DNA from 3 places in the Lactobacillus sp. M0390 genome. Region 3 is predicted to be linked to each of the others. Evidence: predicted binding sites of a transcription regulator. Region 3 holds the regulator's gene; each other region holds the start of a gene.
The links. Region 3 encodes HrcA, which represses chaperone genes, less so after heat shock. Its sites were predicted from a motif close to TTAGCACTCNNNNNNNNNGAGTGCTAA; they were not measured.

Region 1: the regulator HrcA is predicted to act here: its motif matches at 1,500-1,526, upstream of groES (co-chaperone GroES).
Region 2: the regulator HrcA is predicted to act here: its motif matches at 2,471-2,497, upstream of H3R25_RS05000 (Hsp20/alpha crystallin family protein).

The regions. Positions count from the first base shown of each region.
Region 1 is NZ_JACFPH010000004.1:67,313-71,871, reverse strand. It holds gene groL (chaperonin GroEL) at 1-1,152, opposite strand, end outside; gene groES (co-chaperone GroES) at 1,170-1,454, opposite strand; gene H3R25_RS07785 (redox-sensing transcriptional repressor Rex) at 1,636-2,277, opposite strand; gene H3R25_RS07780 (ABC-F family ATP-binding cassette domain-containing protein) at 2,577-4,508, shown strand; gene H3R25_RS07775 (PhzF family phenazine biosynthesis protein) at 4,546-4,559, opposite strand, start outside.
Region 2 is NZ_JACFPH010000002.1:195,110-199,668, reverse strand. It holds gene H3R25_RS05010 (nucleoside hydrolase) at 1-404, shown strand, start outside; gene H3R25_RS05005 (C1 family peptidase) at 467-1,783, opposite strand; gene H3R25_RS05000 (Hsp20/alpha crystallin family protein) at 1,929-2,351, opposite strand; gene greA (transcription elongation factor GreA) at 2,578-3,039, shown strand; gene H3R25_RS04990 (nucleotidyltransferase) at 3,116-4,432, shown strand; gene H3R25_RS04985 (CPBP family intramembrane glutamic endopeptidase) at 4,541-4,559, shown strand, end outside.
Region 3 is NZ_JACFPH010000001.1:643,164-647,722, reverse strand. It holds gene H3R25_RS03105 (ribosome-binding factor A) at 1-141, shown strand, start outside; gene truB (tRNA pseudouridine(55) synthase TruB) at 185-1,078, shown strand; gene ribF (riboflavin biosynthesis protein RibF) at 1,099-2,031, shown strand; gene hrcA (heat-inducible transcriptional repressor HrcA) at 2,168-3,217, shown strand; gene grpE (nucleotide exchange factor GrpE) at 3,230-3,811, shown strand; gene dnaK (molecular chaperone DnaK) at 3,830-4,559, shown strand, end outside.

The DNA of each region.
Region 1 (4,559 bases), on a different contig from region 3:
TTCAGTTGCAGCACCGACATGAATCACAGCTACACCACCAGTTAACTTAGCAAGACGTTCTTGTAACTTCTTCTTGTCAAAGTCTGAAGTAGTATCAGCAATTTGCTTTCTGATTGAATCTTCACGTTCTTTGATAGCATCTTCTGAACCAGCACCATCAACAATAGTAGTTGAGTCCTTAGTTACAGTGATACGACGTGCTTGACCTAATTGAGCAATTGTAGTGTCTTTTAATTCAAGACCAAGGTCTTCAGTAATTACTGTACCACCAGTAAGAGCAGCAATATCTTGTAATTGTTCCTTACGACGGTCACCAAAACCAGGAGCCTTAACGGCTACAACATTGAAAGTACCACGAATCTTGTTCAATACTAAAGTTGGAAGAGCTTCACCAGAAACGTCATCAGCAATAATCAATAATGATTTACCTTGTTGAACGATTTCTTGCAACAAAGGTAGGATATCTTGAATGTTAGAAATCTTCTTGTCAGTAATCAAAACGTAAGGATTGTCTAAGTCAGCTTCCATCTTATCGTTGTCAGTTACCATATATTGTGATAAGTAACCACGGTCAAATTGCATACCTTCAACAACAGATAATTCAGTTTCGATACCACGTGAGTCTTCAATGGTAATAACGCCGTCATTACCAACTTTTTCCATTGCGTCAGCAATTAAGTCACCAACTTCTTTTGAAGCTGAAGAAACTGAAGCAACTTGAGCGATTTGATCTTTTGAAGAAACTGTGTGGCTGATCTTGTGTAATTCATCAACAACTGCGTTAGTTGCTTTTTCAATACCACGACGAACACCTACAGGGTTAGCACCGGCAGTAACGTTCTTCATTCCTTCACGGATGATTGCTTGAGTTAAAACAACTGCAGTAGTAGTACCATCACCGGCAATGTCGTTAGTCTTTTGTGCTGCTTCAGCTACTAACTTAGCACCCATGTTTTCGTAGTGGTCTTTTAATTCAATTGACTTAGCAATTGTTACACCATCGTTAGTAATCTCTGGGTTGCCGTATGATTGTTCCAAAACAACATTTCTACCCTTAGGACCGATAGTTGCTTTAACAGTATCAGCTAATTTATCAACACCCTTTAATAGGGAACGTCTTGCTTTTTCTGAAAATTTAATGTCTTTTGCCATAATATCCGCTCCTTAGATTACTTAACAATTGCTAAAATATCTTTTTCATGAAGGACTAAGAATTTTTCGCCTTCGTATTCAACATTAGTGCCAGAATACTTGTCGTAAAGAACAACGTCGCCCTTATTGACAGACATTGGAATCTTGTCGCCGTTGTCAGCATAACTGCCTTCACCAACTGCAACAACTTCACCTTCTGTTGGCTTTTCTTTTGCATTTGAAGCAAGGACGATTCCGCCTACAGTTTTTTCTTCTTCTTCTTTAACTTTTACGATCACGCGATCACCAATTGGTTGTAACACGTTTGTCCCTCCTATTGTTTATTTTCATTTTTAATTACTTGTCGATTAGCACTCCTATTACTCAAGTGCTAACTTACAAATATGATAATAACCCCTTTTCCAAAAAAAAGCAAGAAAAAATTAGCACTTTTTTCACCAAAGTGCTAATTCATTTAAAACGTTGATATTATTAGGTTTATTACTAGCTATTCTTACCCTTATCCGAGTCAAGGAAGTAAATCAATGTCTGTAATTCAGTTGCTAAGTCCACATTCTGAATTCTTACACCAGTTGGAGCAGATAAGCGAATAGGGGTAAAGTTCATGATGCCCTTAATGCCTGCTTCCACCATATCATCGGCAGTTCTTTGGGCAGAATCAGATGGGACAGTCAAAATGGCAATAGTAATTTGTTGATCACTTAATTGCTTCTTCAACTCGCTCATTTCGTAAACTGGCACACCGCTTAAAATTTTACCAGTAATCTTAGGGTCAATATCAAAGGCACAGGAAATACGGATATTGTTACTCCGCTTAAAATTATAGTTAAGAAGCGCATGTCCCAAATTACCAACACCGACTAAGGCAACATTAGTTAGAGTATCTTGATTAAGAATCTTTTTGAAAAATGTAAGCAGACTCTTTACATCATATCCATAGCCACGCTTACCCAAAGCACCAAAATATGAAAAGTCACGTCTAATTGAAGCACTATCTACTTGAACAGCTTCAGATAATTCAGTCGATGAGACTTTTTCTTTACCTGCTTCATTTAAAATAATTAAATAGCGATAATATAGCGGTAATCTTTTCGCAGTCGCAGTCGGTATTTTGATTTTTTCCATTTTAAAAGCCTCCAACTTATTTTGCCTAAGAGTTATTTGTGAATTAGCTCATCAATTAGTATTATTTTACCTATAAATTGATAGCATTTGCAAATGTTTTTTTCACAATCTTGAATTAATAAAAAAGGGGCTAATTTCAGTTTTTCCAAAAAAATTTTGACTTAGTGAAAACTTATTTGTACATCCCCTAACAAATTGATAATTACCAAATCTTCACTAACTTTGTTTTTTCCTCCCTTCAATAATCCGTCCACTATCGCACTGCAGTGTATGCTAAAATAGTTTTTAGGTGAAAAATTATGATAATTGCACAAGGACACAACTTAGAGAAACAATTTGGCGCTACTACACTATTTAAGAACGTCAATTTTTCAATTGATTCAAATGCACGAATTGGTCTAGTGGGACCAAATGGGGTTGGTAAGACTACCCTATTAAAAATTATGACTGGTGAAGAAGAAGCTACTCACGGCGAATTCACGATTAATAAAGACATCGACGTTGGTTATATTGCACAGGAAAATGGTTTAAACGAAGAGAACAACATTTGGGATGAAATGTTAACTGTTTTTGCTACGCTAATTCAAATGAGCCAGAATATTCAAACTCTGCAGGAAAAAATTGCCGCTCATCCTGAGGATAAGCAGCTGCTAAAACAGTATGACCAACTTCAATTTAACTTTGAGCAACAAGGTGGTTACACTTATCAATCTGATATTAAGAGTATTCTAAATGGTTTTAATTTTCCTGAATCAACATGGACAAAAACAATTGGTAGTCTTTCTGGTGGTGAAAAAACTAGATTGGCTTTCGTTAAACTGTTGTTACGTAAGCCACCACTGCTTTTACTCGATGAGCCTACCAACTATCTTGATTTAGATACTTTGGACTGGTTAGAAACCTATTTAAAGAGCTATTCTGGTGCTATCTTGGTTGTTTCCCACGACCAGTACTTTTTAGATCATTTGGCTAACCAAATTTTTGAATTGCAGTTTGGTAAACTAACTGTTTTTAAGGGAAACTATTCTAACTATGTTGCTGAGCGTGAGTTACGCAACATGCAGCAAGAAGAGGCTTACGAGCGGCAACAAGAAAAAATTAAAAAGGATGAGGAATTCATTCAAAAGAATATTGCCAGAGCTAAAACCACTAAGCGTGCCCAAAGTCGACGTAAGCAACTAGAAAAAATGGAACGGATCACTCCACCTAAACATAAAAACAAGGTTCAAATTAACTTTAGAAGTGAACGCCCTTCCGGAAAAGAAGTATTAATTTTACGTGACTTAACCATTGGTTATCCAACCAAAACCATGGTCGAAGATATTTCCTTGCAAGTTAACAAGGGCGATCGTGTTGCAGTAATTGGCCCTAACGGAATTGGTAAATCTACCCTACTTAAAACTGTCATGAAGGAATTAAAGCCAAAGGGTGGTTCGATCAAGTATGGTGCCTCTCTTGACATCGGTTATTATGATCAAGAATTACAACTGCTTGATCCGACCAAAACAGTGCTTGATACAATTTGGGATCGCCATAAAACGATGCCCGAGCGGGATGTACGTTCAATTCTAGCAAGTTTTCTTTTTACGGCTAAAGACATTGATAAGACAGTCGGGCAACTATCAGGTGGACAGAAAGCCAGGCTGACTCTGACAGTCTTATCCCTTGAGCATAACAACTTTTTGCTAATGGATGAGCCTACTAACCACTTAGACTTAGAAGCTAAAGAAGTACTTGAACAAGCCTTACAAAAGTTTGATGGCACTTTACTGTTCGTTTCACACGACCGTTACTTTATTAATCAATTATCCAACAAAATTGTTGAAGTTAAAGACCAGCATGCCAAAGTTTATGAGGGTGATTACACATATTACCTTAACGAAAAAGCTAAAACGACAGATACTGCGGTTGAAGCTCCTGTTAAGCAAAATGAAACAGAAATGGAAAATCCTTCTGATGAATCAGCCAACAAGCTTTCTTATCAAGAACAAAAGCAGCGCGATTCACAAAAACGGAAGTTGCAACGTGAAGTAGAAGCTGCTGAAGCAAAAATCGACCAACTTGAAAAACAGCAAGAAGAAATTCAAACTGAAATGGCTGATCCTGAAATTGCTACTAATTTTGATAAGCTTGGACCACTTCAAGAAAAATTAACAGACATTCAAACCGAATTAGACAAGGCAAATGATGACTGGGAAATAGCTCTCACTGCATTAGATGATTTTGAATAAACTAAAAGACATTGCATAAATCTGCAATGTCTTTTTATTACCGTTCTGGCA
Region 2 (4,559 bases), on a different contig from region 3:
ATCCATACGCTGTTGAGCGTGTACTAGCTTCAAATATTCCAATGGAAGTCATTGGCCTAGAAAGTAGTGAGGAACTACCGCTAACAAATGAATTGAAGATGCACTGGGCAGGTTTACGCAAGTATCCAGCTGTTGACTTGGCTGGCCAAGCTTATAGTCTTCTAGTTAATCCACCAATTCAAACAGCTCAACTATACTTTTGGGATATTTTAACTGTTATCAGTGCACTTTATCCTGAAGTTGTTTTAACAGCAGAAAAACGTAAAGTAAAAGTCATCACTAAGGGAACTGCTGCTGGCCGAATGGAAGAAGATCCAAATGGCCGTGAAATAACTTTAGTAACTAAAGCAGACAAAGATTTATTCTTCAAGAAGTTTGACGAATTACTTATGCGTGCAAAATAATAAACAAAAAGAGTGAAGTTCATAATTTTGAACTTCACTCTTTTATTTTGCCTATTTTTAGTTTAAGCGATTGAGTCCCAAGCAGGAAGATCTGTAATTGGGCCTTCTGCCAAGGCAAGTTGTTCAGAAGTTAAGTACTTCTTGTGTACGACAACTTCGTAGACATAGTCCTTGAACCAGTCATTATTCATAACGAAGAAGCCCTTGTCCCCGTTTTGTTCGCCCCATGAGTTTTCAACTTTCCATTGACGAATATGACCGTTATCTTCATCAACACCAACTAGCGTCATAGCGTGAGTAGCTGAACCAGCACCAGTACGTAATCTGTCAGCCTTAGACATTGTTAAATCAACGCCAAACAACTCGTTGAATTTGTATAGATTGTTATCAAGGTAACCTGCCTTACGGTCACTTTGTATACCAACATCATTACCAAACCAAACAGCTTCGCCGTCTTTTAATTGGTTAACTGCATAAGTTTCCAAAAACTCCATTGGCAAGTTTAGGAACTTGATTCGGCAGACACCTTCAACGTTGTCAGCGAATGGTAAGCCGTAGAGCTTGTTGTATTCATGATCAGGTGCATTTGTTAACACAACGTAGTCATCAAAGTCAACATCGCCCATGTACTTGTGCAAAAATTCGAGTGGGGTTAAGTCTTTATCTAAGTGATATTTCTTATCGTCATCACGATATTCCAAATCGAATTTCTTTGGTGGTTCACCAACAGCAATTGCTGTCATTTGGTAAACTTCACCTAAAAATTGTTCACGTGCTTTTTCGACTTCTTCGTCTTTTCCTTCTTGCTTTAATTTACGCAAAACCAAAGCGTCTTTCTTCAACTTGTCACCCAAAGCCTTACCCAAGGCACTGGTGTTATTAGCATTGAAGCTTTCAGGCATTGCATAAGAAGGTACAACACCATATTTTTCAATCAAAGCAGCTCCCATGTGGAAATGACCACCATCTTGACCGGCACCTTCTAAAATAGCTCTAACTGTCCGTGAGTTGAGGGGCTTGTCTGCTGTGTCCAAAATGTTGTCATAAAAAATGTTTGCACGCTCGATTTTGTCCCAGAAGAAGTTGTAACTTTGTGAAAAAGTAAAATTCTTACAGTTATGCTTTTTACCAAAGTTGTGGCGCAAAATATTTAATGTGGCGAATTCCCAGCAACGACCAGATTGACGTTGATTAGTAACGTTTTCTGTGTCTAATTCTGTTGAGAAAACACGAGTTAGTTCGCCTTGTACCCGTTCATTGTAAGCAGCAGCTAACACACCACTTTTTTGAGTTGCACGTGCAACTACTTGATTTTTAGGGTTTTGATTAAAATTGTCCGTAAACTTTTCTAGTTCTTGGACAGTAACTTGATGTCCCATAGATAATTCTCCTTTTTTAATCTAATTTTAAATTACTTTCTATTTTAATCTAAAAGAAAAGTGGGTTCAATAGCTGAACCCACTTTAGAGAATTATTTGTATTGGCAACTTATCTAGAACTTCTTGCAATTAAAATATAAATAAGCTAATCAATTTGAATTGAATTATCACTTTGATCAGAACTTTGTTTTGGTAAAGTAATAGTCAATACACCATTATCATACTTTGCACTGATCTCACTTGCAACTACATTTGGTAATCTAAAGCTACGAGAAATGTGACCATCGATTCTTTCACGATGAATAAGGCTGTTGTCCTTGGACATATCTTTAAATGACTTTCTTGAGCCTGAAACGCTTAAAATACCATTATTGTAGCTTAGATTAATGTTGCTCTTATCCATTCCTGGCATATCAACTTTAATCACATATTCTTTATCGTTTTCAATTACATCTGATTGCATTAATTTGGCAACATTAGTATCGTCAAAAAACTTTCTAGGAAGATCAAACCAATCATTCATTGCATCAAATAAGTCATTACGACGATTCATCATATCATTTGCCATAATTTAAAACTTCCTTTCAATTTTTTTGTTTTCAATTTAGTTAAATATGTAAGTAAAGACTTTCATTTCTTCCTTACAATTAATATTATAGTACCATTATTCGAAAAGTGAACAACTTTTTAGCACTTTTCTTCATCGAGTGCTAAAAAATAGAACAAAACGTTGATATATCAAGAAAAAAACTTGTATAATTTTTTTGCGAAAAAGTAAAAAAGGAGATAAAACTTTGGTTTATTATCAGAAAATGACGCCAACAGGCTACCAAAAAATTGAAGAAGAAATTGCTCGTTTAAAAAAGGACCGACCAAGACGAATCAAAATTTTGCAGGAGGCCCGATCACTTGGTGATTTATCGGAAAATACCGAGTATACAGAGGCTAAGAGAGACTTGGGGCACCTGCAAAGCCGTTTGCGCTACCTTGAAAAGCAATTGAAATATGCTGAAGTAATTGAAAAGAACGATGATGGCAAAGTTGATTTAGGTAAAACAGTAACGCTTCGTTTTGATGATGATGAAGAAACAGAAAAGTATCAGATCGTTGGACGAATGGAAGCTGATATTGCCGAAGGCAAAATTTCCTTTGACTCACCTTTGGGCCAGGCAATAAATAAAAAAGAAGCTGGAGCAGTGGTAAAGGTTGCAGCTCCTGCGGGTGAATACCAAGTGACAATTCTTGCAGTTGAATAAAAAATCCTTGCCGAATCGAACTTACGTTTGTATAATTTGTAATACAAACAAGAGTTCGGAATGGAAGTGGTAAAAAATGTATGATTATCGTTATGAACCTCATAATGTAGTGTTTATGATTGATAATAAATCGTTTTTTGCTAGCTGCGAAGCAATTGAATTAGGTCTTAATCCAATGAAGGCGGTATTGGCAGTTGCGTCTCATCAGCAAGATGAGGAAAGTTACGGTTCTGGCTTAATCATGGCTGCTTCGCCCTTAGCTAAGGCAAAATATGGTCTAAATAATGTAATGCGGGTTCGTGATGTTCCTAGCAAAAAAGAGGCACCTGACTTAATTTTGGTGCCCCCACATATGAATTTATATATTAAGCGCAGTACGCAGATACTTGAAATCTTTCGTCAATTTGCGGCTGATGAAGATATTCATCCCTATTCCATTGATGAAAGCATGATTGACATGACAAAATCTTGGCATTTATTTGGCGATGATCCTTATTTAGTTGCACGTAAGATACAGCTCGAAATCAAAAATAAGCTTGGCTTTTATACCACATGTGGAATAGGGGAAAATCCCTTATTGGCTAAATTATCAATGGATATCTCAGCTAAGCATCGTCACTCAATGATTGACTATTGGCACTACATTGATGTTCCAGATACCATCTGGCAGATTAAAGACATGGAAGAAGTCTGTGGCATTGGCAAACGCACAGCAAAGCATCTGCGCCGGCTTAACATTAATAATATGTATGAACTAGCACATTCAGATCCTGCAATTCTAAAAAAAGAGTTTGGCGTAATGGGCGAACAGTTATTTGCAATGAGTTGGGGGGTTGACCGAAGCATTATTAGAGAACAGTATTTTCCCAAAATGAAGAACTATGGCAATTCACAAATTTTGACAAGAGATTATACGGATCAGCGTGAAATAGAGATTGTCTTGCGTGAAATTAGTGAACAAGTGGCAGCTCGGATTAGATCGCATAGAGTGCAGACGGGATGCATTAGCCTAATGGTGAACTTTTCAAAATATCGGCTTAAGGGCAAACGAAAAGGCTTTAACGTTCAGCAAAAAGTTTGTCCAACTAATGATAATGATACAATTGCAGCAGAAGTGCTTGCCCTTTTTCGCAAAAACTGGCATGGAGAAAGGGTTCGTGCCTTAGGCGTGAGTTGTGGCGATTTGCATCCCGATAATTACCAACAATTAACCTTTTTTGTGCAACCAAGTCAACAGATTAAAAAGAAAAAAATTGATCAAACAGTTGATCAAATAAGACAAAAATATGGTTTTACAAGCTTAGTCAAGGCGTCAAGCCTGCTTCATGGTGCAACCGCAATTAAGCGTAGTAGCTTAGTTGGTGGCCATAATGGCGGTAATGCTTATGATTAGTGCTTAGTTTTTCTTAAGTGAAAAATGGTGCTGGTGTTTCATAAAGTAGTCTTTTTTTGCTATAATATGGAATTTGTAGGGTACACAAAGAGATAGGGGTAATTGATAGTGAATACACCAGCATCAA
Region 3 (4,559 bases):
AGACACTTGTTAGGACAAGTGCTGACAGTCTATAAAGTCCCTGAGCTGATTTTTAAACGCGATAATTCAGTTAAATATGGTAGTAAAATTGACCGTTTAATTGCTGAAGTAAAGAAGCAAGATGAGGATCGCAATAATTAATTAAGAAGCGCTTGCGAGCGCTTTTTTTATGGAATAGGAAAATATGATAAACGGAATTTTAGTAATTGATAAAGATAAAGGCATGACAAGTGCTGATGTTGTCTATCATTTGCGAAAAGCATTACATATCAGAAAAATTGGTCATGCTGGCACTCTAGATCCAGATGTGACCGGTGTATTGCCAATTGCAATTGGTCAAGCTACTAAGCTGATTGAATTAATGCACACACAGAATAAAAAGTATGAGGGCACAGGAATTATTGGTTATGCAACTGATAGTTATGATGTGAGTGGGACAGTTTTGGAAAGTGAAAGGATCACAGCTCCAATTTCAAAGGAAACCATCCAACAAGCAATGCAAAGTTTTGTGGGAGAAATTGAACAGGTTCCGCCAATTTATTCTGCTGTCCGCGTTAATGGGAAGCATTTATATGAATACGCTCGTGCTGGTATTGAAGTAGAGCGGCCAAAGCGGCAGGTACAAGTTTATCAATATGATATTAAAAATGATCCAACCTTTGATAAGGGAAAAGGTGAAGAAACTTTTGATTTTCAGATTGAATGTAGTAAGGGCACTTACGTGAGATCTTTGGTCAACGATCTTAAAACTGAATTGAATGTTCCTGCAGTTATGGAATCATTGAGAAGAACTGCTAGCTCAGGTTTTGATTTGAGCCAAGCAGTTAAATTGGATGAAGTAATTAATGCACCAGAAAAGATTGCCGATTTTATTCAACCAATTGATGCCTTTTTCAAGGATTATGAAAGTATCAACTTGAATGATCAGCAATGGCTTAAGGTGAAAAATGGTAATGCAATAGTTTTGAAAACGAATGCAAAAAAAGTTGCGTTAAGGTACAATAGTAGCATTAAAGCAATATACGAAAAGGATGACCACATGTATCATCCGTTTTTAATGCTATTACAAAACCAGTAAGATGAAATGAAGGCTTTATTGTGCAAATTATCCATTTAACTTATCCAATTAAGGAGAATATTTTCCCTACTAAGATTGTGCTTGCTTTGGGCTTTTTTGATGGTGTACATCGTGGTCATCAACATTTAATTAGAACTGCTAGAGAAAAAGCAACTGAGAAAAAGCTTCCTCTTGCAGTGATGACATTTGACCGTCATCCCAAGTCAGTTTATCAAGGAGCAGATGTTAGCTATATCGATAGCTTAGACGAAAAAGCATACAAAATGGAAAAATTGAATGTCGATTATCTTTTGGTAATGCACTTTAGTGATGCTTTTTGTAAGTTAAGTGCTCAACAATTTATTGATGAAATTATTGTAAAACTTGAAACAGATACAGTCGTAGCTGGATTTGATTATACGTATGGTCCAAAAGACGTAGCAAATATGGAAAATTTCCCTAAGTTTGCTAAAGGCAGATTCGATATCGTCAATGTGCCACAGCAGTCATATGGTGGACAAAAAATTGGTTCTACTGAAATAAAAAAAGCCATTGTTAATGGTGACATGGAACTAGCTAATGAACTTCTTGGCTTTCCATATATGATGTCTGGAAAAATTGGTCATGGTTTGCGCAACGGGCATAAGCTCGGTTTTCCAACTGCTAATTTGGTTTGGCAAGATAATAAGGTTATTCCAAAAATTGGTGTTTATGCCACAAAAACGAAGATTGATGGGCATTGGTATGATTCAATGACTAGTGTTGGATACAATGTAACTATCGGCGATGGAAAAAAAGTTTTAATTGAATCAAATTTATTTGGCTTTGATGAAGAGGCCTATGGCAAAAAAATGACTATTAAATGGTACAAGTATACACGTGGTGAGATAAAATTTGCCAATTTGGATGATTTGAAAAAACAAATGGAAGCAGACGAGAACGAAATTAAGGCTTATTTTGCTCAGCAAAGTTAATTTTAGTTAAACAGTAATTCAAGTTAAAATTAATTGCGAAAAAATTAGCACTCAACTTGACATTCTGCTAAAAGCTAGTATCATAATAATTGTTAGCACCAAAAAAGTATGAGTGCTAAAAGTGAGGGCGATATTTATGTTGACCGAACGTCAAGAATTAATTTTAAAAACAATTATTAATGATTTTACTCAGACGCATGATCCTGTTGGCTCAAAAACAGTGATGAATCAGTTACCGATGAAAGTCTCAAGTGCGACAATTCGAAATGAAATGGCTGCACTTGAAGATAAAGGTCTTCTTGAGAAAACACATCTTTCAAGTGGACGAATTCCGTCAATGAACGGTTATCGGTACTATTTAGACAACTTGCTTGAGCCACTTAAGATACCATCCTCTGTTTACAAGAGAATTGTTAGTCAACTTGATCAACCTTTTCATCAGGTTAATGAAATTGTTCAAGAAGCAGCAAAGATTTTATCTGATTTGACTAATTACACAGCCTTTGCAGAAGGGCCAGAAAACAATGATATTACAATAACTGGTTTTAGAATTGTCTCCTTAGTTAATAGACAAGTGATGGCAATTTTAGTTACTAGTGATGGTGATGTTCACAATCAAGTTTATAACTTGCCACGTAACATCAGTGGTGATGAAATTGAAAAAGCAGTCCGAATGATTAACGATGAGTTAATTGGCAAAACGCTAAATGAAGTTACATCATCTTTGCTTAATCGAACTTTGGGTAAGAAACTTGCTGATTCTCATGCAAGTGATTTACTTGAGTTGGTTGAAGACGTCATTAAAGACGCTACAAGTGAGCAAATGTATGTTGATGGTCAGATTAATTTACTTAATAATACTTCTTTGGATGATGTTTCAAGTTTACGCTCCGTTTATGAGTTAATTGATCACAATGATTTGATTTCGGATATGGTTGATCAATGTATGAACTCAGACAGTGGTAAGTATCCAATTCGTGTTAGTTTGGGTTCAGATTTGCCAAGTGATTTACTTAAGGACTATAGTCTGCTCACTGCGGAATATAGTGTTGGTTCACATGGTAAAGGCGTAATTGCTTTACTTGGTCCTAACAATATGCCATATTCGCAAGTAATTGGTCTTTTGGAATATTTTAGAAATGAACTTGCTAAGAAACTACTTGAGTATTATGGTAGATTCAAATAAAGGAGGTTAGCCGTGAGTAAAGAAAAATATGCTAGTGAAAAAGATCTAAACAAAGATCAAACTAAAGCTGAAGAAAAAAAGTCTGATACAAAGGCTAATACTACAGATAAAAGTAAGAAACCTGAGACTTCAAAAAAGCTTGAAACAGAATTAGCAAAAATAAAAGAAGAACAAAAAGAACTAGAAGACAAGTACCTTCGTAGTCAAGCGGAAATGCAGAATATGCAAAATCGCTACAACAATGAACGTGCTCAATTGATTAAGTATGAGTCACAATCCTTAGCTAAAGATATTTTACCAGCGATGGATAATTTAGAAAGAGCATTGGAAACTAAGGTAGATGATGAGGCTTCGCGTCAACTTAAAAAGGGTGTTCAAATGACTTTGGATGCGCTTGTTAAAGCCATGAAGGATCATGGAATTAGCGAGATTGATGCTGAAAAAGCACAGTTTGATCCGAACTTACATCAAGCAGTTCAGACTGTTGCAGCTGAATCTGATGATCAAAAAGATCACGTTGTTCAGGTTCTACAAAAGGGATATTTATATAAAGATCGCACATTAAGACCAGCAATGGTTGTTGTTGCTCAATAATTGAAAGGATGATTATTAATGTCAAAAGTTATCGGTATTGACTTGGGAACTACTAACTCAGCAGTTGCAGTTCTTGAAGGAAAAGAACCTAAGATTATTACTAACCCAGAAGGTAATCGTACTACTCCATCTGTTGTTGCTTTTAAAGATGGTGAAATTCAAGTTGGTGAAGTTGCTAAGAGACAAGCAATCACCAACCCAAACACAATTTCATCAATCAAGCGTCACATGGGCGAAGCTGACTACAAAGTTAAAATTGGTGATAAAGCTTATACTCCTCAAGAAATTTCAGCAATGATTTTGCAATACATTAAGAAGTTTTCTGAAGACTACTTAGGTGAAAAGGTTACTGAAGCTGTTATTACAGTTCCTGCATACTTCAATGATGCACAACGTCAAGCAACTAAGGATGCTGGTAAGATTGCTGGTTTAGATGTTAAGAGAATCATCAATGAACCTACTGCTTCTTCACTTGCTTATGGGCTTGATAAAGATGCAGAAGATGAAAAAGTTTTAGTATACGACCTTGGTGGTGGTACTTTCGATGTTTCAGTTTTGCAATTAGGTGATGGCGTCTTCCAAGTATTGTCAACAAACGGTGATACTAACCTTGGTGGTGACGACTTTGATAACAAGATTATCGATTGGCTAGTTCAAAACTTCAAGGATGAAAATGGTGTTGATCTTTCTAAAGATAAGATGGCTTTGCAACGTCTAAAGGATGCTGCTGAAAAAGCTAAGAAGGACT